3 regions of the Micromonospora sp. NPDC048894 genome follow, and region 3 is predicted to be linked to each of the others. Evidence: riboswitches for the same ligand, from Rfam matches in the RefSeq annotation. Region 3 holds a riboswitch; each other region holds the start of a gene.
The links. A riboswitch is a leader RNA that binds a small molecule or an ion and turns the genes downstream of it on or off. The one in region 3 is predicted to bind cobalamin.
Positions count from the first base shown of each region.

Region 1 (10,531 bases), on a different contig from region 3:
ACGGGGAGGTAACCGTGCGTCACCTTGTCATGCGAACAGTTCGCAGTCGTCCGGCCCGGTGGTCGTTGGCCGTTCCGGTGGTGGCCGCCTGCGTGGCGGCGGCCCTGGCCGGCCCGCCGGCGGCCCAGGCCGGGCCGGGCTGTCCGGCGGGAGCGATCATGAACGTGGTCGCCCACCAGGACGACGACCTGCTCTTCCTCAGCCCGGACCTGCTGCACGACGTGCAGGCCAACCGCTGTGTCCGGACGGTCTTCGTCACGGCGGGCGACGCCGGCCGGGACAGCACCTACTGGGGCGGCCGGGAGACCGGGGCCAAGACGGCCTACGCCCAGATGACCGGGGTCGCCAACACCTGGACCCAGGCGGACGCCGGCATCAGCGGGCATCCGATCCCGGTCTTCACGCTCACCGGCAAGCCCACCGTGTCGCTGGCCTTCCTGCGGCTGCCGGACGGCTACCCCGGCGGCACGGGGCATCCGAACACCGGCTCGCAGAGCCTGCAGAAGCTCTGGCTCAACGACATCTCCACGATCACGTCGCTGGGTGCCGGCGCGTCCAGCTACACCCGCTCCGGCCTGATCAGCGCCCTGGCCGGGCTGATGACCGCCTACCAGCCGACCGCCGTCAACACCCAGGACCACGCGGGCGGGTTCGGCGACGGTGACCACAGCGACCACCACGGCGCGGCCTACTTCGCCCAGGCCGCCGAGCAGGCGTACGTCGGTTCGCCCACGTTCACCGGCTACCACGACTACAAGATCAAGAACTATCCGGCGAACCTGGGGTCGACCGACGTCGCCGGCAAGTCCGCCGCCTTCTTCGCCTACGGCCAGTACGACGACGGGGCCTGCACCAGCCTGCCCACCTGCGCCGGCTACGACTACCCGGCCTTCCTCCAGCGGCAGTACAAGGTCCTCGGCCCCAACCTGGCCCGGACGGCCACCGTCACCGCGACCAGCCAGGACACCAGCAGCGGGCAGACGGCGGCCAAGGCCGTCGACGGGGTGATCGCCGGCTGGCCCGACGACCAGACCCGGGAGTGGGCGACCGTCTACGGGGGCGTCGGCACCCAGCTCACCCTGAGCTGGCCGGGCCCGCGCACCGTCCGCCGGGTCGTCCTCTACGACCGACCCAACCCCAACGACCAGATCACCGGCGGCACCCTGCTGTTCAGCGACGGCACCTCCACGGCCGTCGGCGCCCTGGACAACGGCGGCGGCCCGACGGAGGTCATCCTCCCGGCGGCGAAGACGGTGACCAGCGTCAAGCTCACCGTCACCGGGGTCGGCGGCGGCACCGTCAACGTCGGCCTCGCCGAGATCGAGGTGTTCGGCAACGCCGGCCCGTGAACGGCGACCCGGTCCGGTGGGGTCGGACACCCCACCGGACCGGGCCACCGTACGGCGCGTCAGAAGTCGTCGTCGAAGGTGACGCTGCCGCTGACCCCCACCTGGTACGCCGACACCCGTCGCTCGAAGAAGTTCGACAGCTCCTGCACGTCCTGCAGGTCCATGAACGCGAACGGGTTCTGCGCGCCGTAGCGCGGCGCGATGCCGAGCTGGGTGAGCCGCCGGTCGGCCACATGCTCCAGATAGGCCCGCATGTCCGCGAGCGACAGCCCCGACACGCCCTGGTCGAGCAGGTCCTCGGCGAACTGCACCTCACACTCGACGGCCTCGGCGAGCATCTCGGTGACCTGCCGTTCCAGGTCGGCGTCGAACAGGTCCGGCTCCTCCCGCCGGGCGGTCTCCACCACGTCGAAGGCGAACGCCATGTGCATCGACTCGTCGCGGAACACCCAGTTGGTGCCCGACGCCAACCCGTTGAGCAGACCCCGGGACCGCAGGAAGTAGACGTAGGCGAACGCGCCGTAGAAGAACAGCCCCTCGATGCAGGCGGCGAAGCAGATCAGGTTGAGCAGGAACGCCCGCCGGTCCGCCCGGGTACGCAGCTCCCGCAGCTCGAAGACCGAGTCGATCCAGCGGAAGCAGAACTCGGCCTTGCGCCGGATCGACGGGATGTTCTCGATCGCGGCGAACGCGGCGAACCGCTCCTGCTCGTCGGGGACGTACGTGTCGAGCAGGTTCAGGTAGAACTGCACGTGCACGGCTTCCTCGAACAGCTGCCGGGACAGGTAGAGCCGGCCTTCGGGAGAGTTGACGTGCTGGTAGAGGTTGAGCACCAGGTTGTTGGCGACGATCGTGTCACCGGTGGCGAAGAACGCCACCAACCGGGACACCAGGTGCCGCTCGGCCGGGGACAGCCGCTCCAGGTCGGCCAGGTCGGAGTGCAGGTCGACCTCCTCCACCGTCCAGGTGTTGCGGATGGCGTCTTTGAACCGGTCGAAGAAGTGCGGGTAGCGCATCGGCCGCAGGGTGAGGTCCATGCCGGGGTCGAGCAGCAGCTGCCGCCCGGCGGTGCGGGGTTCGTCGACGGTGGTCACTGGCACGCCTCGCAGCTCTCGGGGTTCTCCAGGGAACAGGCCAACGCCTCGGCGTCGGCCGCCACGACCGGGGCGACGGTGACGGTGGCCTGCTGGATCCGGGTCGCCGGACGCGACCGCAGGTAGTAGGTGGTCTTCAGCCCGGACTTCCAGGCGTACAGGTACATCGAGGACAACTTGCCGATGGTCGGCGCGCTGAGGAACAGGTTCAGCGACTGCGACTGGTCGATGTACGGCGCCCGCGCGGCGGCCAGGTCGATCAGCGCCCGCTGCGGCAGCTCCCACGCGGTCCGGAACAACTCCCGCACCTCGACGGGCAGGTCGACGATGCCCTGCACCGAACCCTCGGCCCGCTTGATCTGGTCGCGGATCTCCGACGTCCACAGGCCGCGCGCCTTCAGCTCGCGTACCAGATAGGTGTTGATCTGGAGGAACTCCCCGGACATGGTCTCCCGCTTGAACAGGTTGGACACCTGCGGCTCGATGCACTCGTAACAGCCGGCGATCGACGCGATCGTGGCGGTCGGGGCGATCGCCACGAGCAGCGAGTTGCGCAGGCCGTGCGCCGCGATCCGGGTGCGCAGCGCCGCCCACCGCGCGGCCTGGGTGGGCTCGACCCCCCACAGGTCCGGGTGCAGGTCACCCCGGGCCGCCCTGGTCTGCGGGTACGCCGGGTGCGCGCCGAACCGTTCGGCCAGGCCGGCCGAGGTCTCCAGGGCGGTCAGGAAGATCTCCTCCTGGACCCGGGTGGACAACTCCCGGGCCCCGGCCGAGTCGAACGGCAGCCGCAGCGCGAACAACGCGTCCTGCAAACCCATCAGCCCCAGCCCGACGGGCCGCCAGCGCGGGTTCGACGCCGCCGCCTGCTCGGCCGGGTAGTAGTTGATGTCGATCACCCGGTCCAGGAACACCACCGCCGTCCGGACCGTTGCGCGCAGCTTGTCCCAGTCGACGCCGTCGCCGGTGAGGTGCGCGCCGAGGTTGACCGAGCCGAGGTTGCACACCGCCGTCTCGGTGTCGCTGTTGACCTCCAGGATCTCGGTGCACAGGTTGGACAGGTGGATCGTGTTGCCCGGCACGCCGGTCTGGTTGGACAGCCGGTTCGACGGGTCCTTGAACGTCATCCACCCGTTGCCGGTCTGCGCCAGGGTGCGCATCATCCGCCCGTACAGGTCCCGGGCCTTCACCGTGCGGACCGCCTTCTTCTCCGCGACCCGGTACGCGGCGTCGAAGTCCTCGCCGTACAGGTCGGGCAGCTCGGGGGCGTCCGACGGGTCGATCAGCGACCAGTCGCCGTCGGCCTCGACCCGGCGCATGAACTCGTCGGGGATCCAGTTGGCCAGGTTGAGATTGTGGGTACGCCGGGCCTCCTCACCGGTGTTGTCCCGCAACTCCAGGAACTCCTCGACGTCCGGGTGCCAGGGTTCCAGGTAGACGCAGGCGGCGCCCTTGCGCCGGCCGCCCTGGTTGACCGCCGCCACCCCGGCGTCGAGGGTCTTCAGGAACGGCACGATCCCGTTGGACCGGCCGTTGGTGCCCCGGATCAGCGCGCCCCGGCCCCGCACCCGCGTGAAGGAGATGCCGATGCCGCCGGAGAACTTCGACAGCTTCGCCACCTGGTGGTAGCGCTCGTAGATCGAGTCCAGCTCGTCGCGCGGCGAGTCGACCAGGAAACACGACGACATCTGGGTGTGCCGGGTGCCCGAGTTGAACAACGTCGGGGAGCTCGGCAGGTAGGCAAGCGACGACATCAGCCGGTAGAACCCGACCGCCTCGTCGGGCGTGGTGGACAGCCCGCAGGCCACCCGCAGCAGCCAGAACTGCGGGGTCTCCACCACCAGCCGCGACTGCGGGTGCCGCAGCAGGTAGCGGTCGGCCACCGTACGCAGCCCGAAATACTCGAACCGCAGGTCACCGGCCGGGTCGACGGCGTCGTCGAGCTGCCGGGCATGCCGGGCCACGAATGCCGCCGTGTCGTCGGCGATCAGGCCGAGGCCGTGGGCGTACCGGATGGACTGGCTGAAGCTCTCCACCGCCTGCCCGCGGACCTCCTCGTCCACGTACGCGGCCAGCAGCCGGGCCGCCAGCCGGGAGTACTGCGGCTCCGTGCCGATCAGCTCCGCCGCCGTCTGGATCGACAGCTTGTCCAGCTCGGCCGTGGTCGCCCCGTCGTAGAGGCCGCTGATCGTCCTGGTGGCCACCCGCAGCGGATCGACCTCGTCCAGGTCGGTGGCCCACCGGGCGACGGCCGTGACGATCCGGTTGACGTCGACCGGCTCGGTGTCGCCGTCGCGCTTGCGTACCCGCATCGCCGGCCGGCGTGACTCCGCGCCGTCGACCTCGGACGGTGGGCGCTCCGCTACGTTCGTCATGACCTCTCCTCGCTGTCACCGATGGCCATCGGACGCGGGAGAACGCCAACGGGCACGGCACGACGGCCGGCCCGGGTGCTGGCGTCGGTCGTCCCGCGCGACCTCCGACCGCCGCGCGCAGCAGCGCACGGCGCACTGGCAGGTCTTCGGACTCGCGGGCGTGACCGGGGTCGCCGGTCGCCTACTGGCCGTCGCTTCCCAGACCTGGCGGTCCAGTGCTCGATGACGGCGGTCGTTCCCACTTACCGCTGCGGGGCAGTCCCGGATTTCCACCGGGTTCCCTGTTGCCTCGACCGGACCACCGGGCCCGGTCGAACCAGCTGCGTGGCACACCATATATGGCGTGGATGGGGGAGAGGCAACACTAGATGTCGCGTCGGCGTGTCAGATAACTCTCCTCCGACCGGTCGGTGGCCCGCAGTGACGCCAGCAGCCGCAGGGCGTCCGCGTCGGCGCTGCCGGGCTCGGCGGTGAAGACCAGCAGGACCGGGCCGGGGTTGCCGGGCAGCGGGTAGGTGTCCCAGTCCAGGACGATGTCACCGACCCCGGGGACCTGGAAGGTCTTGGTGCCGCTGACCGACCCGCGCACGTCGTGCCGCGACCACAGCCGCCGGAACTCGGCGCTGCGGATGCTCAGCTCACCGACGATCGCGGTGGCCCGGGGATGGGTGGGGTCGGTGGCGACGGCGGCACGCATCATGCCGATGTAGTCCAGTGCCTGCTGCTCCCAGGACGCGCAGCGCCGCACCGGGGACGCCGCCTCGTCGAACATCAGCAGCAGCATGTTGAGCCGGCCCGGCGGGAGGTCCGCCGGATCGCCGAGCAGCGCCACCGCCCACCGGTTCCAGGCGAGCAGGTCCAGGTGGCGGCCGAGCACCACCGCCGGGGTGTCCAGCACCCGCAGCAGCCGTCGGGTGCTCTCCGGCACCCGCTCCGGGCCGTGGTCCACCCGGGCCGGTACCGGCCGGCGGGCGGCGCGGGCCAGGGTGAACAGGTGCCGGCGTTCCTCGTCGTCGAGGGCGAGCGCGGCGGCGAGCGCGTCCAGCACGTGGTCGGACGGGCGGACCTCCCGGCCCTGCTCCATCCGCTGGTAGTAGTCGGTGCTCAACCCGGCCAGCAGCGCCAGCTCCTCGCGGCGCAGCCCGGTGACCCGGCGTCGCCCGCCCGGCTCCAGGCCGACGTCGCGGGGGTGCAGCCGGCCGCGTCGGGCGCGCAGGAAGTCACCGAGTTCGCGGGCGTACGGATGGGTCATGGGGCCAGTGTGACGCGGCCCGGACCGGGGTGGGTAGGACTGCGGGACCTAGGCGACCGGGGACGACCGAGCCCGGCCGGGCGGCCCCTAACGTCGGCGTCCCCCACCCCGACCGCTCAGGAGCAGCAGATGACCTGGACCGCCGACCACATCCCCGACCAGCACGGCCGTACCGCCGTGGTGACCGGCGCGAACTCGGGCCTCGGCCTGGTCACCGCCACCGCGCTGGCCCACCGTGGTGCGCACGTCGTGCTCGCCGTCCGCGACACCGCCGCCGGCCGGCAGGCCGGCAGGCGCATCGGCGGGAACGTCGAGGTACGTGAGCTGGACCTCGCCTCCCTCGCCTCGGTCCGGGCGTTCGCGGCGGGACTGGCCGCCGCCCATCCGAGGATCGACCTGCTGGTCAACAACGCCGGTGCGGTGCTGCTCGGCCCGCGCCGCACCAGTGCCGACGGCCACGAGCTGCACCTCGCCACCAACCTGCTGGGCCACTTCGCGCTGACCGGTCTGCTGCTGGACAACCTGGCCGCCGCGCGGGCGGCCCGGGTGGTCCACCTCAGCTCGATCACCCACCGCAACGCACACCTGGACTTCGCCGACCTGATGGGCGAGCGCGGCTACCGGGGCGCCGCCGCGTACGGCCGGTCCAAGCTCGCCACCACCGTCTTCGGCGTCGAGCTGGACCGGCGGCTGCGCGCCGCCGGAGCACCGGTGCTCAGCGTGCTGGCCCATCCCGGTGTCACCCGCACCAACCTGACCCCCCGGGCCATGGCCCACCGGGGCCGGCGTGGCCGGGTGGTCGCCTGGCTCGGCCTGCTGGCCACCCAGCCGGTGGAGTGGGGTGCGCTGCCCCAGCTGCGCGCCGCCACCGACCCGGCGGTCCGGGGCGGCCAGTTCTTCGGCCCGGCCCGGCTCTTCCAGACCTGGGGTCCGGTCACCGAGGTGCGGGCCAGCCCGGAGGCCACCGATCCCGCTGTCGGCCGGCGGCTGTGGACGGCGGCCGAGGAACTGACCGGCGTGAGCTATCTCTGACGCAGGGTCGCACTAGCATGGCTGCGGTCGGTGACGGTGGCGGAGACGAGGCGACATGGGATGGCTCGGGCGGGTGCTGGGCGGCGGGGGCCGGCAGGTCCAGGAGGATCCGGTCCGGCAGGCGGCGCTGTCGGCCGAGGTGCGGCAGCGGTACGGCACCCACGTGGCCGTCGCGCCGGCCGACCAGGTGGCGGGAATCGTCGGCCTGCTCGACGACGGTGACGGCCTGGCGGTGGCGGCCAGGATCGTCGGCGAGTTCGCCGACGCGGCCCACGCGGACCTGTCGGCCCAGACGGCGGAGCTGTACCGGCGCACCGGTCACCGGTTCCCGGTGGACCGGCGCAACTACCGGCCACTGTGGCGGGCGGCCGGTGGCCGGCTGCACTGGCCGCTGTTCGCGCTGCCGGGCGGCCTGCACCCGTACGTGCACGTCGCCGCCGCCGCCACGGTCGTCGGGACGAGGGCGACGCAGTTCGTCCGGGCGACCGACCCGCATCCGCTGCTCGCCCGCCTGTTCGAGGTGCTCGACCTCACCACCTGCGGCTGGGAGTACGGCCGGGTCCGGGTGGACCACGACGGGGCGTCGCTGGTCGGTCGGCTGATCTCCACCACCCGGGACGTCCGGGCGGCGATGAAGGAACCCCCGCCGCTGCCGCCGTCGGTGCGGGAACTCATGCGCACCAACCGGGCGGTCGACGTCTTCGACCTCACCGGCGACCGGGTCATCGGCACGATCAACGTGGGTGGTGAGCTGCGCCCGGCGCTGTTGACCTGACGCCGTCGGGTCGACCTGCGGGTCCGGCCTGCCCGGGGTGGACGCGGTTGCCGTCCACCCCGGGCTGCCGGGTCCCGTCACACCTGCGCACCGCTCGAATCGTCGAGGGGCACGCCGTGCCGGGCCGGCAGCCTCGGTCAGGCCACGCGGTGCGGGGCGAGCCCGTTGGCGCAGTCGTCGATGGTGACGGTCTGCGAGAAGCGCAGCGCGTCCCGGCGGGCCCACCCGTTGATCCCGGTGGAGGTGTTGCGGACGAAGAACCACAGGTCACCGGTCAGCGTGGCGCAGTGGACGTCGATGTTCTGACTCGGGTACCCCTGGCCCTTGGGCTGGCAGTCCTGGTGGGGGTAGGCGCGGATGAAGGTCCCGTCGCCCCAGGAGATCCCGCCGCCGCTGTACAGATCCGGGTGCTGCCCGTGGCCGTCGCAGTGTGCGCTGGCCGGGCTGGCGGGTATCAGGGCCAGCACCGAGCCGCTCGCGGCGAGGGTCAGCGCGGAGGCGATGGAGAGGAGCCGAGATCGCATGGAAGTCTCCTGTCGATAGGTGACGATCACTGTCCACAGAGGATTGCACGGGTCGGCCAAGCCCGCACGGCGAGCGGTCCGCGCCGGGGCACCGCCGACCCGTGGGACGCCGCCTGCGGTCAGGCGAAGAGCAGGTCCAACTGGTGGTCGAGGACCGCGGTCGCCTGCGCCGGGGTGTACTGCCCGCCGAGCAGGTACACCCCCAGCCCCTCCACCAGCGCCAGCAGCCCCGCCGCGTCGTCCGACGCCGGTGACCGCGGCAGCAGCCCGGCGATGAACTCCACCAGTTGCGCGGTGTCCGGCCGCAGGCCGGGGGCCGCCGCCGGGTGCAGGGCGGTCCAGGACAGGAACGCCAACGCCACCCGTCCGTCCTCGCGCGCCGCCTCGTCCAACGGCAGCAACGCCGCAAGCAGGGTGCGCAGCAGCAGCCGGGGCCGCGGGTCCGACCCGAGCGCCGCGACCGCCGCCTCGACCCGGGCCCGACCCCGGTCCCGGACGACGGACAGCGCGAAGGCCATCATCTCGTCCTTGGTGGTGAAGTAGTGCTGCACCATGCCGGCGGACACCCCCGCCTCGGCGGCCACGTGCCGCAGGCTCACCGCCTCCAGACCCCGGTCGGCGGCGACCCGCATGAGCGCGTCCGCGATCAGCGTGCGGCGCTGACGGGGATCGACCTTCCTGGGCATCGGGGCCTACCGCGCCGTCGTCACGGTGCCGGCCGCGCCGTCCACGGTGATCATCTGACCGGTGACGATCCGCGAGGTGGCGCCCGGCACGCTGATCACGGCCGGGATGCCGTACTCGCGGGCCACCGTCGGGCCGTGCGCCATGATCGCGCCGGTCTCGGTGACCAGCGCCCCGGCGGTCAGGAACAGCGGCGTCCAGCCCGGGTCGGTGGTGGCGGTCACGAGGATCTCCCCGGGTTCGAGGTACGCGGTGGCCGGGTCGGTGACCACCCGGGCCGGGCCGGTCACCCTACCCGTCGCCGCCCCCACGCCCCGCAGCAGTCCCGCCCCGTCGGTGGGGGCCGGCAGGGTGCTCTCCACGTCGGTCCCGTCGGACAGGAGCGCCACCGGCACGACCCGGCGGCGCAGCTCACGCCGGTGGGTCGCCCGGCGTCGGGCGACCAGCCCGGTCAGGTCGGCACCGGCCAGGGCCGCCTCGACCTCGTCGAGGGTGAGGAACATGACGTCGTCCGCCGTCGGGAACAGCGTCGCCCCGATGAGCAGCAACTGCTCGCGTACGGTCCGGAGCCGGTACAGCCCGGCGAACTTGCCGGCCTCCCGCAGTCCCGCCAGCCGTCGTGCCCGCCGCAGCAGGAAGATCGCGATCCGGCCCCGGACCGGGCGACGTCGGCGGACCCGGGCGGCCAACTCGTCGAGCGCGGCCCCGGCTGCTGCGGCGGCCTCGGCGAACCGGCGGTCGGGTGCCTGCGCGGGGTCGGTCAGCCGCAGGTAGTTGGCGACGGCGGCAAGGACCGGGGTGGGGTCCTCGGCCCAACGCGGCACACCGACGTCGGCTTCGGCCGCCGCCCGGTGGCCGTAGCGGGACAGGAACCCGGACAGGCCGATCTCGGGGAGCGCGCCCCGCAGGTACCGGGCCGCCAGTTCGGCCGGTGGCGTGTCGAGGAGCAGGTCGCGGTGCTCGCGGGCGGCGCTGGCCAGCGCCCACAGTGCGAGGTCCATCTCGATCGTCACGTTGTGCGGGACGCCACGCAGCACCGCATGGACGTCATCCTCGGTGGCGACGCCCTTGAGCAGGTGGGCGGGCAGGGCCGAGGCGAGCATCCCGGCCACGATCGGCCAGGTGATGTCGTCGGCGGCACCGCCGTCGCCGTGTTCGCGGACGAACCGCAGCCGCTCGTGGGCCGTCCGCAGGTGTGCCGGTGCCACCGACTCGGCCCGTAGCCGGTCGACGGCAGCGACCAGCCGACGCCGTGCCGCGTCCGGTCGCGTCAGCGCCCGCAGGATGCCCCGCAGGGCCCGCAGCGCCGTGCCCAACGAGGCGTCCGCCGGGCGGCGGCGGGAGCCGTCACCGGACGGTGCGAACCGGGGGTCCCGCAGGACGTGCTCCATCACCGCCTGGGCGCGCGGCCCGAAGTCGACGGCCATCAGCCGGACGAGCCGTCGGCGG
Region 1 covers NZ_JBEZFY010000003.1:36,791-47,321, forward strand. Annotated here, with positions in the region: gene AB0C22_RS07435 (PIG-L family deacetylase) at 15-1,349, shown strand; gene AB0C22_RS07440 (ribonucleotide-diphosphate reductase subunit beta) at 1,409-2,386, opposite strand; gene AB0C22_RS07445 (ribonucleoside-diphosphate reductase subunit alpha) at 2,440-4,815, opposite strand; cobalamin riboswitch at 4,935-5,151, opposite strand; gene AB0C22_RS07450 (helix-turn-helix transcriptional regulator) at 5,180-6,067, opposite strand; gene AB0C22_RS07455 (oxidoreductase) at 6,197-7,099, shown strand; gene AB0C22_RS07460 (hypothetical protein) at 7,155-7,874, shown strand; gene AB0C22_RS07465 (hypothetical protein) at 8,012-8,398, opposite strand; gene AB0C22_RS07470 (TetR/AcrR family transcriptional regulator) at 8,518-9,084, opposite strand; gene AB0C22_RS07475 (PEP/pyruvate-binding domain-containing protein) at 9,091-10,531, opposite strand, start outside.
Region 1: it holds a riboswitch for cobalamin, as region 3 does, so the genes downstream of both, AB0C22_RS07445 (ribonucleoside-diphosphate reductase subunit alpha) here and cobN (cobaltochelatase subunit CobN) in region 3, are expected to answer to the same signal.

Region 2 (10,531 bases), on a different contig from region 3:
CATCACCGAGTTACGAGACATCCCTTAGCGCATCAGCCGTCGCGAGACCCTGACGGGAATCCGGGATGGAGGCGGCGTGTAGTGGGCTCGTCGGGCTCGAGCTTGCGGAATCGCGTCAACCCGACCAGTGCAGACGGTGGGTGGCGTCGTTGGTCGGACGGATGACGCACGCGTGATCAGGTGGCGGACCTCATTGACCGTGGGTGTGATCAGCCTGGTGTCGGCCGGGTCGTCGTCGGTGGCGTCGTGACTACGACGCCGTCGACCTGCAACCCCGTCGATCTGCCACCCGGTGTCCAGATCAGCCTTGGCCACTTATCGCGGAACGCCCCTGGTCGGCGAGGTCGATGGTCACCTCGGACAGGGGCTGGGCGACACACGTCAGGGTGTAGCCGGCGGCCCGCTGCTGCGGGGTGAGACAGTTCGGCTCGCTCAACACGACGTCGCCGCGGCGAAGCCGCACGACGCACTCGCCGCAGGTGCCGACGGTGCAGGAGAACGGCAGGTCGATCCCGGCGGCGAGACCCGCGTCGAGCAGACTCTGACCGGGCTCGACAGTCCCCGAACCGACGGGCTGCCCGGCCGCCTCCACGGTCATCGGCTGCGGCGTCGTGGTCGCGATCGTGGTGCCGGCACCCGAGGTGTACGTCTCGTGGTGCACCCGCGCGTTCGGCACGCCGAGGCTCGCGAGCACCTTCCGTACGGTGCTCATGAGCGCCTCGGGGCCGCAGACGTAGTAGCGGGCGTCTGCGGCCGGCGTACGGCCGGTGAACCAGTCCACCAGGCGGTCCGCGTCGAGGCGGCCGTCCCGTCTGGTCAGGACGTGGGTGACGGACAACCGGTCCGGGTGCTCCGCGGCCAACCGGTCGAGGTCGGCGGCGAAGATGACCTCGTCGGCGTACCGGCTGCTATGGAGCAGCGCGATCCGGTCGTGGCCGGCCCGGTCGGCGAGCCGCGTACGGATCATGCTCATCATCGGCGTCACACCGCTGCCGGCGGCGACGAGCAGTATTTCGGTCGGTGGCTCGGTCTCGGTGTGGAACGTCCCGGACGGGCCGTGCAGGCCCAGGAGGTCCCCGACGCGCAGCATCCGGTGCACGTGGCTGGAGAGCCGCCCTCCCTCGACATGCTTGACGGTGACCTCCAGCCGCGTCGTCCCCGGCGCGGACGAGGCCGAATAGGCCCGCCGGACCGGTCGGCCGTCGACCTCGACGACGAGCGTGAAGTACTGACCGGGCCGGAACGCGAAGTGGTCGGGCCGTCCGGCGGCGTCTTCGAGGACGATCGTGACGGTGCTCGGCGTCTCCCGGCGCATCTCCACGATGCGCACCTCCCGCAGCGGACTTCCGGCCCGGTCGCCGTCGGTCCGTCGCCCGTCCGCGATGTCGGCGTAGCCCTCCTTACGCAGCGCGGAGCGGTAGGCGCGGCGCATCACCACCCGCAGCGCCCGCGACAGCCCCGGGATCGCGCCGATGACCCTGAACAGTGCCGCAGGCGGCCCGCCCGGCGCGTCCGCCGAGTTCGTGGCGAGGTGCTCCAACGCGATCATGGTGAGATCCGGCGCGGCACTGCGGTCGAGGTGTGCGCCGGGATGCCACAGCCGGGCCCGGGCCACCGCGTCGTTGCCGGTCACCTCGGCGTGTTCGACGTCGATGACGAGCGCCGCGTGCGGTGCCAGCCCGCGCAGCGCGAGGGTCCGTAGCAGTGCCGGGTCGTCGGTTACCACGCCGCGCCCGCGTACGTGCAGCACCCCGCTGCGGCCGGGCACGAGCGCGGCGAAGGCGAGCCGCTCATCCTGCAGCAGGTTGTGTAGCGTGTCGGCGCGTTTGTTGCCCCTGCGGTCCGGGAGCACGAGCGTCCGACCGTCGAGGATCCGGACCACCGTTCCCCGGTCGCCTCGGGGACTGGTGTCGCTGCCACCCTCGGTGTCCCAGCTCGACAGTGCGAGGAACGGCGCTGCGGCGAGGAACTCGGCCACACCGGGTGCCCCCAGCGGCTCGTCGAGGGCGATCTGCGGGGCCGACGCGGTCTGCTGGGTGGGTGGCTGCCACAGGCCGGACCGGAGGATGGCCTGCGCGCAGTGGACCCACGCCTGCCTGATCACCACCGTGGTCCGTGCTCGCCGCTGGGAGGTGACCGTGCCGTTGACACGCAGGACCTCGCCGACTCCAGGCAGCAGGAAGAACATCGACGTCGGCCCGGGGGAGGCGTCGGCCTCGGGGAGGGCGAACGAGATCCGCGTGGGGGACTGGACGTGGGCGAACCCGGCGACGCCACCGACGAACGTCGTCCGGCTCGTGCCGCGCTGCGCCGCCGCATGCCGGGTGTGTCCCAGAAGATGCTCACCCACACCCTGCGTCAACTCGAAGGCGCCGGCCTCGCCCGCCGCTGGGTGGAACCCACGAGTCCGCCCGCCGTGCACTACTCGTTGACAGCGCTCGGCGACACGCTCGTCGGTCCGTTGCGCGAGCTCAAACGCTGGGCCGAGCTGAACATGGGTGCGATCGATGCGCTGCGTACGGCTGCGGTCAAGGCCCGTCACGACCAGTAGGCAAGGAGGGCGGGCGGATCCTGTCACGGGGTGATGGTCGAGACCCGCGTACTCCCGACAGGTCGACGCCAGGCCGGCACCTCGACGGATGGAAGCCAGCACCACCCCGGTCCTTCCGTCGTTTCCGGGTGGGCCGCCTGCCCGGTCATCCCGGCACACCCTGCTGCTCCCGCTCCCGTCAGCCGCCCGGGCAGCGGTTGTCGCCGCCGCTGAGTTCCACGCAGTGCCCTGGCGGGCCGGGCGTCGTGTCTGCCGGCACCGGAGTGAGACCCCGCCCGACGGATGCGGCGAACGGTAGGGCGGGCACGGCGATCACGACGGTCAGCACCAGGAAGACGATCGCGGTTCGGACCAGCCGCAGCCGGTACGCGACGAGCGCGATGACTGCCGGGCCGGCGATCGCCACCAACGCGGCGACCAGCAGGGCCAGGCTCGCCTGGCGTCCGAGGCCCACCAGCTCGTCGGGCCGGCCGTCGTAGTTGGCGTTCCACTGCGCCAAGCCGATGCTCAGCCACCACACGGCTGCCGCGATCAGCCCGCCGATCCAGACCAGGACCAGGAGCCCCACGATCGGGCCACCCCACCGACGTGCACCGGCCGCCTCAGAAGTCACGCGGTCCAGTGTGGACGGTCCGACCCGACCAGGCATGAGTCGGCGTACTCAGCGCGCTCGTCGAGGCTGTGTTCGTCGGCCCGGGGGACATCCGACCGCAGTCAGGCGGGCGCTCGGGGCTGGTTTCTCCGTGAGCTGCCATCGGTCGCCGTGACCCGCGGCGACAACGACCGCCTCGCGTCACCGGTGAACCCCGAAGCGAAGTCCGGCGGGGAAGGCCGCCGGTGCAGCGGCGGTGCCGTGCCGGTCGTCGGTGACAATGAAGTCAACCTGTCTCGGGCAGGATTCAGGATGGCTGATTACTACCCTGTGCAGATCCAATGGCTGTCCCATCGCTGTCAAAATCCATCAGTGGGCACTCAGGAAGTCGGCGGGGGATCGACCGAAAACAGTGTTGCAGCGACGAGGCGCGCTGTCATCCACAATGGAAAATGGGGATTCAGCTGTGCAACCAACGGTCGTGGTGGATCGCCTCGGCGAGAGGTCGGCGTCGACGCCACCCGTGCCGTTCCAGGTCGGGCACGGACTCCAGGTGGGTGACCGGCCCGACGCAGAGCCAGGCCACCGGCCGGATGCCGGCCGGTGCGCCCAGCAGCCCGGCCAGGAACGACTCCCGGTAGAAGGAGACCCACCCGACGCCCAGCCCTTCGGCGGTGGCGGCGAGCCAGAGATTCTGGATGGCCAGGCAGACCGAGTAGAGACCGGCGTCGGCGATGGCGTGCCGCCCGAGCACGGCCGGGCCCCCACGCTGCGGGTCGTACGTGACGACGACCGACAGCGTCGACTCCAACACCCCGTCGATCTTGATGCCCGCGAACCGTTCGGCCGCCGCGCCGTCCAGGGTGGCGGCGAACGTCGCCCGCTCGGCCTGCACGTGCCGGTGGAACCGACGACGGATGGCAGGGTCCCGGACCAGGACGAAGTCCCACGGCTGTGAGTAACCGACGCTGGGTACGGCGTGCGCGGCGTCCAGGATCCGGTGCAGGGCGCCGTCCGGCACCGGTTCCCCGGTGAACTGGGCCCGGACGTCCCGGCGGCGGTGGATGGCGTCGTAGAGTTCCACAGGCAGGCTCCCGCTGCGCTCGGCCCACCCCGGACGGGCGGGCGGTCGACGCGAGGCCGGTCTTCGGACTCCCGGATCGACGCCAACCCGTCCGCCTTCCCAGCCGTACGGCCAGTGGCTGCGCTCCTCGCGCCTGGACGGTCGCTCCCCGGTCACCGCGGCGGGCCCGTGCCGGAATCACACCGGCTTCCCGATTCTCCCCGCACCCGCGGGGCACCTCGCACGATCATGCCGCCGCCGATGCTAACCCGTGCCGGTGACGCAGGCCGGCCACGCCCCCGGCGGGCGGCGGGCGGTCACCCGCGCGGACTCCACCCCGGCGGTGTGCCCGCCGATCGCGAAGATCCTCCTGCCGCTGGTGACCGCCGCGCCTTCACGATGGGCGGTGGTGGTGCCGGTGACCGTCGCCCAGGTGCCGGTGTCGGGTGAGTACGCGTCCACCCGGGTGGTGTCCACGCAGTCGACAGGTCTTCCCGAAGGGTCGGTGACCAGTTCACAGCCACCTGTCGCATAGATCCGGCCGTCCGGGCCGGTCGTGGCGTCGACCAGACACCGCCGGCTGGGAAGCGGCGCGAGAGTCGCCCAGGTGTCGGTGGTGGGCGAGTACGCCTCGACGACGTCGAGGACGTTCAGGACGCCGTCCCCGCAGCCGCCGATCGCGTAGATCCGCCCGTCTGGTCCGCCGGTCACCCCCATCTCGTAGCGCGGCGTGGGCATCGACGCCGCGGTGGTCCACCGGTCCACCGTCGGCTCGTAGACCTCCAGGGTGGACAGCGAGCCGCGACGGTCCCCGCCGACGGCGTAGACCCGGCCGTCGGTGCCGGCCGTCGCGGCGAGCAGTTGCCGTCCGCTGGGCATCGACGCGACGGGCACCCAGTGGTCGTCGCCCGGCGTCAGGGCGAGCACGGAGCTGAGGAAAGCTCCCTCGGCACCGGGAGAGCTGCCACCGATCGCGTAGACGCGCCCGTCCCCGCCGGTGGCCGCCGCATGGCGGTACCGGGGCCGGGGCAGCGACGGACCGGCCCTCCACCGCCGCGTCCGAGGCGTGTAGACCTCCACCACCGTGGTGACCGAAGCCGCGTCGGCACCCCCGATCGCGAAGATCGACCCGTCCGGCGCCGTGGCCGCCGCCAGCGCGAAGCGGGAACTCGACAGCGCGTCGTCGGCCCGCCAACGGAGGGCGGGTCGGTCGCCCCTGGCGGCGGCACCGGCGACGGGTGCCGGCAGTTGGGCCACCGCGACGGCAATGGCGAGGAACAGTGTCCTCCATGGTGCGGCGCGGCCGAGAATGCGAATTGTCGTCACGACTGGGATGCTCCCTTCGCGCTGGGTCGACGGGCGTTTCCGCTGATCGGCAGGCTAGCAGTCCGGCGTACGCGGCAGCCGCGAAGGACCTGCCAATTTCCCCCGAGGGTGAAAATGGTGTCGTGGCTGAATGTGTGTTCGCTCGGGAAGCTGTCGCCGGTCACCACTTGGGGTCGTGTCCGCACGATGCGGAAGGGAATTCTCCTCACGTGCGCCGTGGGTGGTGCCGGCGTCGGGCGGGGAACGCGACGCCGTGATTGCCGGCTGCCGCCCGTGGTGAGGGGGTCGGCACCCGCGGGACGGTCCGGCCACCACGCCGGACGGCGCGTCGGCGTGACGTTGCGGGGCTGTCCGGTCGGCCAGGTCCGCCCCCGTTCCCCGGCGGGATCCTGGTGGTGCACCGCCCTCCGGGCGTCCGCCACGCGCAGTGACCGCCGACTGCGCCGAAACCGGGACGGTTCACCATGATGGACAGCGCTACGGACACCTGACCATGAGCCATACGGACCAGCTCAAATCAGCCGCAACCCCGCCGGCGAACTCCCGGCCGGCCATCAATACGTATTGACGCACCCCATCGTTAATGTTACCGTCAGTCATACTCTGGTCGCTAGCTGTGGCAATGGATCGAAGCAATATCCGGCACCGACCGATGATGCTGTCCAAATTGATTCACCGTAGGTCACCCCGTGGCGAAACAGCGCCGGGTTCGCTCCCGGGCACTGACATCTCTGTGATTACGCGACACGAGTTTGCGCTTTTTCGACAGATTGCGGGTGTCTGTAGGAAGGAGAGGTAGTGACCGAGGCCCTGGTGAATTCGGCACACGCGACGGATTCGGCTGAACTGCCACTGTCGTTCGCCCAGGAACAGTTGTGGTTCCTCGACCAACTCGCCCCCGGCACACCGACGTACAACGTCGCCGTGCTGTACCGGATCGACGGCGACCTGGATCACTCGGCACTACAGACCGCGATGACCCGGGTCGTCGCGAACCACGACATCCTCCGCGCGCGCTTCGACGCGCACGACGGCGTTCCCTACCAGGTCATCGCAGCTCCTCCGGAGCAGGCGCTCGTGATCGACGACTCCACCGCAGCGGGGGAACTCCGGGAGACACGTGCCCTCGACGCGGCCACCACGCTGGCACGGACACCGTTCGACCTGGCCGTGGGCCCGCTCTACAGGTTCCGCCTGTTCCGCGTCGCAACGGAACGACACCTGTTGTCCATCGTCATTCACCACATCGTGTGTGACGGCTGGTCCATCAACCTGATCAGTGACGAGATCCGCAGGTCGTACGCGGCGATCCGGCAGGGTCACGAACTCCCGGCCGGCCGGGCCGCCACCGACTACGCCGATTTCGTCAAGGCCCAGCGGGCCGCCTTCGAAGACGGCACCTTCGAAGCGCAGCTCACCTACTGGAAGTCCCAACTGTCGGGCCTGCCGGCGTTGAACCTGCCGGCTGACCACCCGCGACCGCCGTACACCGTCCACCGCGGCGAACACCTCAGCCGGGTCTTTCCGGCATCGATCGGTGCCACCGCGCGCCGCCTCGCCCGGTCGCAGAAGGTCTCACTGTCGATGCTCCTGACCGCGGCCCTCGGGGTGGTCCTGTCCCGTTACACCGGTGAGGAGGACCTCGCCGTCGGCACCACCGCACTCGGTCGGTCCGATCCCGACCTGGAACAGGTCGTCGGCATCTTCGTCAACGCGGTGGTGCTGCGGCTGGACCTGTCCGGAAAGCCCACCTTCGCCGAGCTGCTCGATCGGGTCAAGGACACCTCCCTGCGGGCCTACGAGCTTCAGGACGTGCCGTTCGAGCGGGTGGTCGACCGCCTTGCCGTCCCCCGCGACCCCAGCCGCAATCCGTTGTTCGACGTCCTTCTCCAGGTGCTCAACGAGGAGACCGGCAGCGGCTCCCTCGACCTGCCCGGAGCCACCATCAGTGTGGTCGACCAGCAGACGATGCACTCCCGGTTCGACCTGTCGCTGACCTTCGCCGAGTCGGCGACCGAGCTGAGGGTGTCGGCGGAGTATTCGACGGAGCTGTTCGCCCGGTGGCGCATCGACCAACTGCTCACCCACATCGAGCGCGTCCTGACCGGTGCGGCCGCCGACCCCGGCATCAGGGTGTCCGAGATCGACCTGCTGTCCGCCGACGACCGGGCCGAGTTGATGCGGCTGGGTCGCGGTCCGGACGACGCCGTCCGCTCCGATCCCGTGCACGTCCTCGTCGCGGAACGGGCCGCAGCGGCACCCGACTCCGTCGCGGCGGTCTTCGAGGGCGTCGAGCTGACCTACGGGGAACTGGACCGACGTGCCGCCGTCCTCGCCGCCCACCTGAGGCACCGGTGCGGGGTCAGACACGAAGAGCTGGTGGGGGTCGCGATGGATCGCGGCCTGGACGTCCTCGTGGCGTTCCTCGGTGTCGCCAAGGCGGGCGCCGCGTACGTGATCCTCGACATCGACCACCCGGTCGGCCGCCTGGAGTTCATTCTCGACGACACCGACGCACACGTGGTGCTGACCACGAGCGACCTGCTCGCCAGCCTTCCCGAGCCCCGGTCGCGTCGTTACCTGTGCCTGGACCGCGACTGGCCGGACATCGAGTCCGCCGGGGCCGGGGGAGCAGGCGACCCGCTCGACGAGGTGAGCACCGGGGACTCGTTGGTCAGCGTGATCTACACCTCCGGTTCGACGGGCCGCCCCAAGGGGGTGCTGACCGAGCACCGGGCGTTGGTGTCCTACCTGGTCCCGTTCGCCGAGACCTTCAAGTTCGGCCCCGGCGACCGGATCCTGCAGTTCGCGTCACTCGCTTTCGACCTGTGTCAGGCAGAGGTCTACGCCGCGCTCATCAGCGGCGCCACGCTGGTGTGTGCACGCCGGGAGACCCTGCACTCGACGGAGTCGCTGTCCGCGCTGATCCGCGACGAGCGCATCACCTTCGTCGGCGCACCTCCGACGCTGCTGGCGCTGCTCGACGACGGCCCGTACCCGCACCTGCGCCACGTGTTCACCGGAGGTGAGGCGTGCCCGGCCGAGCTGGCCAACCGGTGGAACGTCGCGGGTCGGACGTTCGTCAACGGCTACGGCCCCACCGAGGCGGCGATCGGCGTGACGCTGCACGTCGTACCCCGCGGGGAATACCGGACCTCGCCGCCCATCGGCGGGCCCATCACCCGACGTCGCTTCTACGTCGTCGACGAGCAGTTGGCGCTGGTGCCGGTCGGGGTGCCGGGTGAACTGCTGATCGGTGGCGACGAGGGGCTGGCCCGCGGCTACCTCAACCGCCCCGACCTGCACAGCGAGAAGTTCATCCCGGACCCGTTCCGGTCCACCGGACGGGTGTACCGCACCGGCGACCTCGTCCGCTGGAACCGCGAGGGCCACCTGGAGTTCCTGGGCCGGATCGACACGCAGATCAAGCTGCGGGGCCTACGGATCGAGGTCGAGGAGATCGAAGCGGTGCTGCGTACCCATCCCGCGGTCGACACGGCGGCGGTGAAGCTGGCCGAGGACGCGCGGGGCCAGCAGATCCTCGCCGGCTACGTGACCCTGACCGGGTCGACGGAACCATCGGTCGCCGAGTTGCGCCGGCACGCCGCCCAGTTTCTGCCGTCATACATGGTCCCGCAGGCCTGGCGGGTGCTGGAGAGCCTGCCGATGTCGCTCAGCGGCAAGCTCAACCGGAGGGCACTGCCCGCACCGGCGGCGTACGTCCAGGCCGACCGGGAGGTCGTCGCGCTGGCCACCCCGACCGAACGGCAGGTCGCCGCCGTCTTCGCCGACGTCCTCGGCATGGCCGCCTGGCGACTCAGCGCCGACGACGACTTCTTCGAACTGGGTGGCAACTCGTTGCAGGCGATGCGGGTCATCAGCCGGGTCAACCAGGCGTTCAGCGCGAAACTCGGCGTCCGGACCCTGTACGGCTCGCCCAACCTGCGCGACTTCGCCCAGCAGGTGCACCTCCAGGCCGTCGCACCACCGGCCGCCGATCCGGCCGCCGAACCGCCCCACCAGCAGGCGGGCCCGCCCGCCGATGCGCTGAGCCTGGCGCAGACGATCGCGCTGGCCATGACCGACGTCCTGGTGTCACCGGCCACCCCGGCCGCCGTCACCGACAACCTGTTCGCACTCGGCGCCGACGAGGAGCACGCGGCGAAGCTGCTCCAGCTGATCGAGCAACGCCTGGGCACCCGGATCACGGCCCGGGACCTCTACACGCCCGTCGTCCTCGCCGCAGCGGTGCAGGCGCGACGGGCCGCCGACCAGCAGGCCGACACCTGGTCACCGCTGGTGACCCTGGCCGCCGCACCCAACGACGGCACGTACCCGCCGCTGTTCTGCGTCCCCGGCGCGTCCGGCTCCCCGTCCATCTTCGCCGGAGTCGCCCGCCGGCTGAGCCCGGAACGGACGATCATCGGTCTCGAAGCGCCGGGGCTGGAGCCGGGTCAGCACGCGCTGCCCGACGTGGTGGCGTTGGCCGGCCGTTTCGTAGCGGCGATCCGGGAACGGCAGCCGACGGGCCCCTACCATCTGCTCGGCTGGTCGATGGGTGGGTTGGTCGCGTTCGAGATGGCGCGGCAGCTCACGGAGGCCGGTGCGCCGGTGCCGTTCCTGACCGTCGTCGACACCCCGCTGCCGGACCCGTCCCGGACGCCCGACGACCGGCGCACCGTCGAACAGTTCGTCGCCGACATCGCGGCCGAGGCCGGTCGGGACGCCCCCGAACTTCCCCCGGGCTACCAGGGCCTTCCCGATCAGTTCGACGCGCTGTACGCGTTCCTGCGGGACACGGTGCTACCGGCGGAGATCGGGCCGGATCAACTCGGTTGCCGCCTGTCCGTCTACCGGGCCAGCGTGCGGGCCACCTTCCGCTACCGGCCCACCTGGACCTACCCCGGCCGGCTTTCCGTGCTCAGGACCCCGGGGGCGGTACCGGCCGGGCAGTGGGCCCCGCTGGCGGCCACGGTACGCGAGTACCGCGCCCCCGGCG
Region 2 covers NZ_JBEZFY010000013.1:176,562-187,092, reverse strand. Annotated here, with positions in the region: gene AB0C22_RS25175 (2Fe-2S iron-sulfur cluster-binding protein) at 302-2,350, opposite strand; gene AB0C22_RS25170 (helix-turn-helix domain-containing protein) at 2,339-2,551, shown strand; gene AB0C22_RS25165 (hypothetical protein) at 2,730-3,164, opposite strand; gene bluB (5,6-dimethylbenzimidazole synthase) at 3,604-4,227, opposite strand; cobalamin riboswitch at 4,264-4,463, opposite strand; gene AB0C22_RS25155 (kelch repeat-containing protein) at 4,471-5,532, opposite strand; gene AB0C22_RS25150 (amino acid adenylation domain-containing protein) at 6,331-10,531, shown strand, end outside.
Region 2: it holds a riboswitch for cobalamin, as region 3 does, so the genes downstream of both, bluB (5,6-dimethylbenzimidazole synthase) here and cobN (cobaltochelatase subunit CobN) in region 3, are expected to answer to the same signal.

Region 3 (10,531 bases):
TGTGCACGTCCTCGTGGCGTTGGATGCCGGGGCCGGACCCGGCGCAGACGGTGCCGATGGTGGTGGCGTAGCGCGGGGACACCCCCTCGACCAGGTTGACCCGGCAGCTGTGCTGCGAGGTGGGCCGGTCCAGCGAGTGGCCGAAGACCAGGTGCAGGGCGAGGTAGAGCGCCCCGACGGCGGTGTTCGGCAGGCTCCAGGTGTGGTCGACGACGAAGAGCAGCACGCCCCGGGCGTCCGGGCCGTACACCCGGGCGGCGGCGACCGACCAGCCGAACGGGACGCCGACGAGCAGGCCGACGACCGCCCCGACGAGCAGGCCGACCGGTCCGCCGGTGAGGACCCCGAGCGTCGCCCCGCACAGGACGTGGACGGCGGCGCTGACGATTCCGAAGATCATGACGCGCCTCCGCTCAGACCCAGGAACGGACGAAGCGGGGCTCGCGCCCCTGGGCGAGCTGGCCGGCCGACGCCTGGGTCGGCTGCCGGTTGCCGGGCGGCAGCTGGTTGACGCCCAGCGCGGCGGAGAAGATGACCAGGCCGTTGAAGAACGCGATCAGCCACTTCTCGCCGCCGGCCCCGGTGGCGAACGCCGCGGTGGCGTACGACAGGGTCAGCGCGACGCCCAGGGCGATCCACTTGCGGGCCTTGTCGCTGTTCGGGCCGATCAGTCCGCCGACGACGTTGGCGGTGAGCAGGGTGGCGGCGCTGGCGCCGGCCACACTGCCGAGAGCGGCCCAGGTGAAGAGATCGTTCACGGCGATCTCCCTTCGAGTGGTGCGGGGAGGGTAGGTGCGGGTGGTGAGGTGCGACGGCCGGTGGGGCGGGCCGCCCGGGTGCCGTGGTGGTGTGCCGGGGTCAGACCGGCCCCGGACGATCGGTCGGTGCGGCCCCGTCCGTGGTGCCGGTCGGGCCCGGCGGGGTGGACGGGACGGTGGTGGCACGGGCGCGGCGGCGCAGCAGCACGGTGACCACCCCACCGGCCAGCAGCAGGAGCAGGACCGCACCGGCCACCAGCAGCCAGGGGAAGGAACCCGGGTCGTCGTCGCCGGCGGCGGCGACCGGGGTGGCCGACGGGGTCGGCCGGGGCGGGGCCTCGGCGATCGCCCGTAGCTCGGCCGGCTTGGGCTGGTTGGCCACGACCTTCCAGCTGACCGAGCGCCCGCTGAGGGTGCCGTTGGTGTCGATCACCCGCCCGGGAAAGGTCACGGATATCTCGAACGACATCAGCTGCATGAACGCCTGCTGGTTCTGTGGATTCTGCTCGGCCACTTTTCCGCCGTATTTCTTGGGATCGAGCGGCAGGCTGAAACGATAGAGATCACCGTCGCGGACAAGATTCACACTCTCGCTGGTGAAATCCTTCAACGGGGTGTGCCGATAGGTGATCTGCGCGCCGTAGTAACGCTCGTCCTGGTAGACGGTCTCCTCGCCGACGGGGAGGCTGGGAATGTTCTCCCGCAGTTCGGCGTAGGCCACCGCGATGTTCTTGTTGCGGTTGCTGAGCACGGACCTGTCCGCGGTCAACAGGAGTTGCCCGTCGATGGTGTCGTCGGCGTTGACGGTCAGGCCGAGGTTGAGTTGCATGCAGCCGGCGAGCGACGCCACCAGGGCGAGGCACGCCACCGCCCGTACCGCCCGGCCGCGCCAGAGTCCGGTTGTCATGGTCACATTGTGTGTGATCCACTTCACAGTCGGCAGTCCTAGATCGGTCATCCGCCTGTCTCCGATCTTACCGGAATGCCCAACTGTTCGGACAGTACGGAAATGGTGAAAGGCAGATATCCTGGACGGTTGACCACCATTGTCGACACTATCCGCTCCGTTTCCGCGCGCACCGGATCCGCATCGAACCCCGACGGCACCAACCCGAAACAACCGACCCTCCCACTCCCACTCCCACCCCCTACCCCCGTCCCCGCCCCCTTGGGTCCGTACCCCGCTTGGTGATCAAGAGGTTTGCGTCAGAAAATCCTCGGCAGGTGACGCAAACCTCTTGATCACCGGGGAAAGCCGGGGGCGGGGGCGTTGAGTGGGAGGGGTGGGGGGTGGGGTGGGGGTGGGGGCGTCGGGGCAGTGGGCTGCGGTAAGGGGCACATCGTGCTTGTGGCCGTGACGAAACCGGTGTGAGATCTCCGGTGAGGACCGTCGTGCCCACCCCGGGGACGGGCCCCCGGCCGAAGGGACCGCACTGCCGTGAACGCCGCCACCGAGCCCCGTACCGTCGCGCCCCGGGTGGTGCGGGCCGCCCGTACCGGAGTCGCGGTGGTCTTCGCCCTCAACGGCCTCGCCGTGGCCAGCTGGTTCTCCCGGGTCCCGGCGGTCCGCGACGCGCTTGGCCTCAGCGCCGGCCGGCTCGGCCTGCTGCTGCTGGCCATGTCCGGCGGCGCGGTGCTGGCGCTGACCAGCGCCGGCCTGGTGACCCAGCGGCTCGGCCCGGCCCGCACCGTCGTCGCCTCCACCGTGCTGGTCGCGGTCGGGCTGGCCGGGGTGGGCGTCGCCACCCCGCTCGGCTCGCTGCCCGGCGTCGCGGTCGGCCTGTTCGCCCTCGGCTACGGCTCCGGCACCTGCGACGTGGGCATGAACGTCGAGGGCGCGGCGGTGGAGAAACGGCTGGGCCGCACCATCCTGCCCCGCTTCCACGCCGCCTGGAGCCTCGGCTCGGTGGCCGGTGCCGGGCTGGGCGCGGGTGCGGCCCGGCTCGGTGTGCCGATCACCGTCCACCTGGCGGTGCTGGCGGCGGTGGTGCTCGGCGGCACCCTGCTCGGGGCGCGGAACTTCCTGCCCGCCCTGCCCGCCTCCACCGCGGACGGTGCCGCGTCGGCCCGCCGGGGTGGCCTGCTCGCGGCCTGGCGGGAGCCGCGCACCCTGCTCATCGGCGCACTGGTGCTGGTGATGGCGTTCACCGAGGGCAGCGCCAACGACTGGCTGGCGGTCGCCTTCGTCGACGGCTACGGGGTCAGCGAGGCCGCCGGGGCAGCCGTCTTCGGGGTCTTCGTCGCCGGCATGACCATCGGCCGGACCGTCGGCACCGTGGCCATCGACCGCTGGGGCCGGGTGCCGGTGCTGATCGGCACGATCCTGCTGGCCGCCGCCGGCTCGCTGCTGGCGGTGCTGGCCGGCTCCGGCCCGCTGGCAGTCGTCGGGGTGGTCCTCTGGGGGCTCGGCGCGTCGCTCGGCTTCCCGGTCGGGATGAGCGCCGCCGCCGACGACGAGGAGCACGCCCCCGCCCGGGTCAGCGTCGTCGCGGTGATCGGTTACACGTCGTTCCTGGCCAGCCCGCCGCTGCTGGGCCTGCTCGGTGACCACGTCGGCATCCTGCATGCCCTGCTGGTGGTGCCGGTGCTGCTGATCCCGACGCTGGCCCTGGTGCCGGCGACTCGTCCACCGGCCGGCGTCGGGCCGTCGGAACACACCGCCCCAGTACAGAAAAACTAACAGTTCCCGGCCCGCACCGGTATCGGGTGCGCGGCCGTTACGACGGGTCGTCGCCGCTGGCTAGGGTCGCCGGATGCCAACTGAGATCACCGCCGCAGCGGCGGGCCGCTGGACCCTGGGCGACCGCACCGTGCACCGGATGGGCTTCGGCTCGATGCGGCTCACCGCCCACCCCGACCGGGACCGGGCGCTGCGCGTCCTGCGCCGGGCCGTCGAACTGGGCGTCGACCACATCGACACCGCCGCGTTCTACGTCTCACCGGGCGGCACCCTGAAGGTCGGCACCGGCCCCGCCCGGTACGCCACCGAACTGATCCGTGCCGCCCTCGCCCCGTACCCGGAAGGGCTGGTCATCGCCACCAAGGTCGGCTTCCGGGCCGACCCGACGACCGGCACGCGCGAGGAGGCCAGCCCGGCGCAGCTGCGCGCCCAGGTGGAGGAGAACCTGCGTCGGCTCGGCCGCGACCACCTCGACCTGGTCAACCTGCGGATCGTCAAGCGGCCCGCGCCGGACTCCGTGGCCGAACGCTTCGGTGCGCTGGCCGAGCTGCGCGACGCCGGTCTGATCCGGCACCTGGGCCTGTCCAACGTCCGCGTCGACCACCTCGACGAGGCGCAGACCATCGCCCCGGTGGTCTGCGTGCAGAACAACTACGCCCTGGACAACCGCGGCGACCAGGACGCCATGGTCCGCGAGTGCGGTGCCCGGGGGATCGCCTACGTGCCGTTCTTCTCCCTGACCGGCGTCAACCGCGAAGGCGGGGCACGTACCGACCACGACGCGGCCGTACGCGCCGTCGCCCGCGCCCACGACGCCACCCCGCAGCAGGTACGCCTCGCCTGGACGCTGCACCAGGGCCCGCACGTGCTGGCCATCCCCGGTACCGGTGACCCGGCCCACCTCGCCGAGAACGTCGCAGCCGCCGCGCTGCGACTCACCCCCGACGAGCTGGCCGCCCTGGGCTGAACGGTCTCGGGCGTGGCGCGTACGCCCTGGGGCGTCGAGGTCTGCCCCGTCCAGCCGGTTGTCACCGGGCTCGCAGCGCCCTGCCAGGCAGGGGTGTTCCACTGGAGGGACGCCGAGGAGAGGACGGGCAGATGGGCTGGTTCAGCCGACGGACCCGGGCTGACGAGGGCATCCCGACCAAGCTCGATCGGGAGGCCACCCGGGACGACCTGACCGCGTTGGCGGACTTCGTGGCCGCCCACCGGGGGGTGGAGTTCTATCTCGAACCCGAGACGACCGCCACCGACACCACAGTGGTGGCGATCGCGCACGACGGGGAGTGGATCCGCCGCCGCACCGGCTCCCCACGTACGGCGGCGAAGCTGGCCCACCGGCACGCGGTGCCCCTCTACGAGGCGGCGAAGACCGGATACCCGGAGCGGATGCGGGCCTGGAACCGGACCCACCCCGAGCGTCGCCTCCGTTGACCCCTCAGCCGCTGCGTAGAGGGTGGCCAGGGGTCTGCGGGGTGGGTGTCTGTGGGGGCGGGCCGTGGGGTGCGGCCGTGGTGGTGGGCGCGGCCGTTGGCCGCGCCGGCGGCTGCGGGCCAGGGGTGTGTGGGTATGTCGTCGCGGGCCCTTTCGAGCTGATGACGGTGACGGATCGGTCCCCCCGGGTGGGACGGCCCGGCCCGACGCCCGTCCGGTCGGGTCGGACCGTGCCGACCCCGAGTCGTTGACGTCATCAGCTCGACAGGGTGCGAGAGAGGTGTTCCGACCGCCAGGGACGGTCGGCCCCGGGACGGTCGGCCCCGGGACGGTCGGTCCCGGGACGGTCGGTCCCGGGACGGTCGGTCCCGGGACGGTCGGTCCCGGGACGGTCGGTCCCGGGACGGTCGGTCCCGGGATGGGTGCCTCGATCGGCTCCGCACCGGCTGGTGGCGGCCGGCGGACCTCCCTCAGGCGGGTTGCGGGTCGCCTCGGAGGATCTGCGGGTGCGCCGCACGGGGCGGCTGCGGGTCGGCCGTCGGGCGGGGCCGGACCCACCCGTGGGATGCGCGGGGCGGGCGGCTGCCGGCCTCGCCACAGGGGTCGATCGGTGCCGTCGCGGGGCCGGTGGCCACCGTTGACCTCGGGGTGAGGAGTATGGCAGCATTCGCGGCCTGACGGCAGTGAAGGAAGTCGGTGCGATTCCGACGCGGTCCCGCCACTGTCACCGGGGAGCGATCCCCCCTCGTGAGTCACGACCGTGCGTGCACGGTTGGAAGGCCGGGGGTGAGCGTCGATCCGGGAGCCAGGATACTTCGGCCGTCGGAGAACCCCAGGGCGTGGACACCCGAGGAGGACCCGATGACGCACAGCGTCACTGCCGACCCCATCACGGTCGGTGATTTCTGCATCACCGTCGAGCCCGCGCCGCCGCGTGCTCCCACCTCTCCCACCGTCGCCGGCCGCCGCCGGGGCGGTCGGCCTGCCACGTACCGCTGACGGCCGGTCCGGGTACCCCGCCGCAGGCGGGTGCGTCGTACCTCCGCCGCCGCTGACCGGCGTCCCTCCCGCCCCGCTCGGCCCGGCCCTGTGGTCGAGCCGGACGTCACTCTCCGGAGCCGAACGTGCGCATCCTGCTGCTGTCCACCGCCGACACCGATCTGCTCGCCGCCCGGGCCAGCGCCGCCGACTACCGGCTCGCCAACCCCACCCGGGTCGACGTGGACGCCGTGCCGGCCCTGCTCGACGGGGTCGACCTGGCCGTCGTACGGCTGCTCGGTGGTCGGCAGGCGTGGCCGGACGGCCTCGCGGCGGTGCTCGGCTCCGGCGTCCCCACGATCGTGCTCGGCGGCGAGGCGGTGCCCGACGCGGAGCTGATGGCGGCCTCCACGGTGACCTCCGGGGTGGCCACCGAAGCCCTGTCCTACCTGGTCGAGGGGGGTGCGGCAAACCTCGCCCAGCTGGCCCGGTTCCTGTCCGACACGGTCCTGCTCACCGGTGAGGGCTTCGACCCGCCCACCCCCACCCCGCCGTACGGCATTCTCGACCGTCGACCCCCGACCGCCCCGGTCGACCCGACCGCCCCGGTCGACCCGACCGCCCCGGTCGACCCGATCGACCCGGCGGAACCGGCGGCCGGGCCGGACGGGCGGCGGGCGGACGGCGACGGGCGGCCCACGGTGGGCATCGTGTTCTACCGGGCGCACGCGCTGGCCGGCAACACCGACTTCGTGCACACCCTGGCCGACGCGGTCGACGCGGCCGGGGGGAACCCGCTGCCGATCTACTGCGGATCGCTGCGCGGGCTCACCCCCGGTGCCGGGCCGCTGGACCTCTTCGCCCGCTGCGACGCGCTCGTCGTCACCGTCCTCGCCGCCGGGGGGACGGTCGCCGCCGACGCCTCCGGTGGCGGCGACGAGGACGCCTGGGACGTCGGCGCGCTCGCCGCCCTCGACGTGCCGGTGATCCAGGCGCTCTGCCTCACCAGCACCCGGGACCAGTGGGCCGGCAGCGACGCCGGACTGTCCCCGTTGGACGCGGCGATGCAGGTGGCGATCCCCGAGTTCGACGGCCGGATCGTCACCGTGCCGTTCTCGTTCAAACGCATCGACGCCGACGGGCTGTCGGTCTACGCCGCCGACGCCGAGCGGGCCGCCCGGGTCGCCGGGATCGCCGTCCGACAGGCCCGGCTGCGGCACCTGCCCCCCGCCGACAGGCGGCTGGCGATCGTGCTCAGCTCCTACCCGACGAAGCACTCCCGGGTCGGCAACGCCGTCGGCCTGGACACCCCCGCCTCGGCGGTACGCCTGCTCGCCGCCCTCGCCGCCGCCGGATACCACCTCGGTGACGCGCCCCCGCCCACCGACGGGGACGCCCTGATCCACGCACTGATCGCCGCCGGTGGTCACGACGTCGAGTGGCTCACCCCGCAACAGTTGTCCGCCGCCGAGGCCCGGGTGCCGGGGGAGACCTACCGGCGCTGGTTCGACCAGGTGCCGGCCGACCTGCGGGACCGGATGCGGGAACACTGGGGTGAGCCACCCGGCCAGCTCTACACCGACGACGGTGACATCGTCCTGGCCGGGCTGCGGTTCGGCAACGTCACCCTGCTGATCCAGCCGCCGCGCGGCTTCGGTGAGAACCCGATCGCCATCTACCACGACCCCGACCTGCCACCCAGCCACCACTACCTCGCCGCGTACCGGTGGTTGGCCGCGCCGGTCGCCGACGGCGGGTTCGGTGCCGACGCGGTGGTGCACCTCGGCAAACACGGCACCCTGGAATGGCTGCCCGGCAAGGGCCTCGGCCTGGCCGCCGACTGCGCCCCCGACGCCGTCCTCGGCGACCTGCCGCTGGTCTACCCGTTCATCGTCAACGACCCCGGCGAGGGCACCCAGGCCAAGCGGCGGGCGCACGCCGTCGTCGTCGACCACCTGGTGCCCCCGATGGCCCGCGCCGAGACCTACGGCGACCTGGCGAAACTCGAACAACTGCTGGACGAGTACGCCACCGTGCAGGCCCTCGACCCGGCGAAGGTGCCGGTGGTCCGGGGGCAGATCTGGGAGCTGGTGCGCGTCGCCGAACTGCACCACGACCTGCACACCGAGGCGATGCCCGACGCCGACGACTTCGACGACTTCGTGCTGCACCTCGACGGTTACCTGTGCGAGGTCAAGGACGTGCAGATCCGCGACGGGCTGCACATCCTGGCCGAGGTGCCCACCGGTGAGCCCCGGGTGAACCTCGTCCTCGCCGTGCTGCGCGCCCCCCAGGTGTGGGGTGGTGCCCAGGCCCTGCCCGGCCTGCGTCAGGCCCTCGCCGCCAGCTATGACCTCGACGAGCAGGCGCTGCTCGCCGAGCCCGGGGCGCGGGTGGCGGTGCCGGCGGCGCTGACCGACGTCGTCGACGGGCCGTCGGTCACCGCCGCCGACGCGGTGGACCTGATCGAAGGGCTGGCCCGGCGGCTCGTCCTCGGCATGGAGACCCTCGGTTGGGACCCCGCCCGGGTCGACGAGGTGGTCACCGAGGTGACCGGTGGGTCCTGCCCCGACGCCGCCGAGGTGCTGCGGTTCGCCGCCCGCGAGGTGGTGCCCCGGCTGGACCGCACCACCGACGAGATCACCCACACCCTCGGCGCGCTCGACGGCCGGTTCGTGCCCCCCGGTCCGTCCGGGTCGCCCACCCGGGGGCTGGTCAACGTGCTGCCCACGGGCCGCAACTTCTACTCCGTCGACCCGAAGGCGATCCCCAGCCGCAACGCCTGGGACGTCGGGGTCGCGCTGGCCGACTCGCTACTCGCCCGCTACCTCGCCGACACCGGCGAGTACCCGCGGTCGGTCGGGCTGACCGTGTGGGGCACCAGCGCCATGCGTACCCAGGGTGACGACATCGCCGAGGTGCTGGCCCTGCTCGGCTGCCGGCCGGTGTGGGACGACCGGTCGCGGCGGGTCACCGGCGTCGAGGTGGTGCCGGTGGCGGAACTGGGCCGGCCCCGGGTCGACGTCACGGTCCGCATCTCGGGCTTCTTCCGGGACGCGTTCCCGCACGTCGTCGCCCTCCTCGACGACGCGGTACGGCTGGTCGCCGCCCTCGACGAGCCGGCCGGGGACAACTACCTGCGCGCGCACGTGGCCGCCGACCTCGCCACCCACGGCGACGAGCGGCGGGCCACCGCCCGGATCTTCGGCTCCAAGCCCGGGGCGTACGGGGCGGGGCTGCTGCCGCTGATCGACGCCCGGAACTGGCGCACCGACGCCGACCTGGCCGAGGTGTACGCCGTCTGGGGTGGCTACGCCTACGGCCGGGGCCTGGACGGGCGGGAGGCGCGGGCCGACATGGAACGGTCCTTCGCCCGGATCGCGGTGGCGGCCAAGAACCAGGACACCCGCGAGCACGACATCGTCGACTCCGACGACTATTTCCAGTACCACGGTGGGATGGTGGCGATGGTGCGGCACCTGACCGGGGCCGCCCCGGCCGCCTATGTGGGCGACTCGGCGATGCCGCACGACGTGCGCACCCGCACCCTCGGCGAGGAGACCCGGCGGGTGTTCCGGGCCCGGGTGGTCAACCCGAAGTGGATCGCCGCGATGCGCCGGCACGGCTACAAGGGCGCGTTCGAGCTGGCCGCCACCGTGGACTACCTGTTCGGCTACGACGCCACCGCCGGTGTCGTCGACGACTGGATGTACGAGCGCCTCGCCGAGGCGTACCTGTTCGACGGGGAGACCCGGGAGTTCCTGGAACGGTCCAACCCGTGGGCGCTGCGCGGCATCACCGAGCGGTTGCTGGAGGCCGCCGACCGGGGCCTGTGGGCCGCGCCGGAGCCCGCCACCCTGGACCGGCTGCGGGAGACGTACCTGGCCACCGAGGGCGACCTGGAGGAAAAGCAGTGAGCGCGAGGAGTGAGCCGGGTTTGCGAGCCCCGCAGTCGCGATCGGAGGTCAGCTCTGTGAGCGCGAGGAGTGAGCCGGGTTTGCGAGCCCCGCAGTCGCGAGCCGGAGCAGCACAGTGAGCGGGTTTCCCTTCTCGGCCGTGCTCGGGATGGACGACATGCGGTTGGCGTTGCTGCTCAACGCGGTCAGCCCGGCGATCGGCGGGGTGCTGGTGCGGGGCGAGAAGGGCACCGCCAAGTCGACCGCCGTGCGGGCACTGGCCGCGCTGCTCCCGCCGGTGGACCGGGTCGCCGGGTGCCGGTTCGGCTGCGACCCGGCCGCCCCGGATCCGACCTGCCCGGACGGTCCGCACCCGGGCGTCGCCGGGCACGAGGACCCGACCGCCGCGTCGGTCGAGCGCCGTCCGGCCCGGCTGGTGGAGTTGCCGGTCGGTGCCGCCGAGGACCGGGTGGTCGGCTCGTTGGACCTGGAGAAGGCCCTCGCCGAGGGGGTACGCGCCTTCGAGCCGGGCCTGCTCGCCGCCGCCCACCGGGGGGTGCTCTATGTCGACGAGGTGAACCTGCTCCACGACCACCTGGTCGACCTGCTGCTGGACGCCGCCGCGATGGGCCGTTGCCACGTCGAGCGGGAGGGTGTCTCGGTCAGCCACGCCGCCCGGTTCCTGCTGGTGGGCACGATGAACCCGGAGGAGGGTGAGCTGCGTCCGCAGTTGCTCGACCGGTTCGGGCTGACCGTCGAGGTGGCGGCCAGCCGGGACCCGGTCG
Region 3 covers NZ_JBEZFY010000010.1:194,710-205,240, reverse strand. Annotated here, with positions in the region: gene AB0C22_RS22305 (glycine zipper family protein) at 1-400, opposite strand, end outside; gene AB0C22_RS22300 (hypothetical protein) at 414-758, opposite strand; gene AB0C22_RS22295 (DUF3153 domain-containing protein) at 859-1,665, opposite strand; gene AB0C22_RS22290 (MFS transporter) at 2,197-3,438, shown strand; gene AB0C22_RS22285 (aldo/keto reductase) at 3,512-4,405, shown strand; gene AB0C22_RS22280 (hypothetical protein) at 4,537-4,872, shown strand; cobalamin riboswitch at 5,559-5,688, shown strand; gene cobN (cobaltochelatase subunit CobN) at 5,997-9,767, shown strand; gene AB0C22_RS22270 (VWA domain-containing protein) at 9,916-10,531, shown strand, end outside.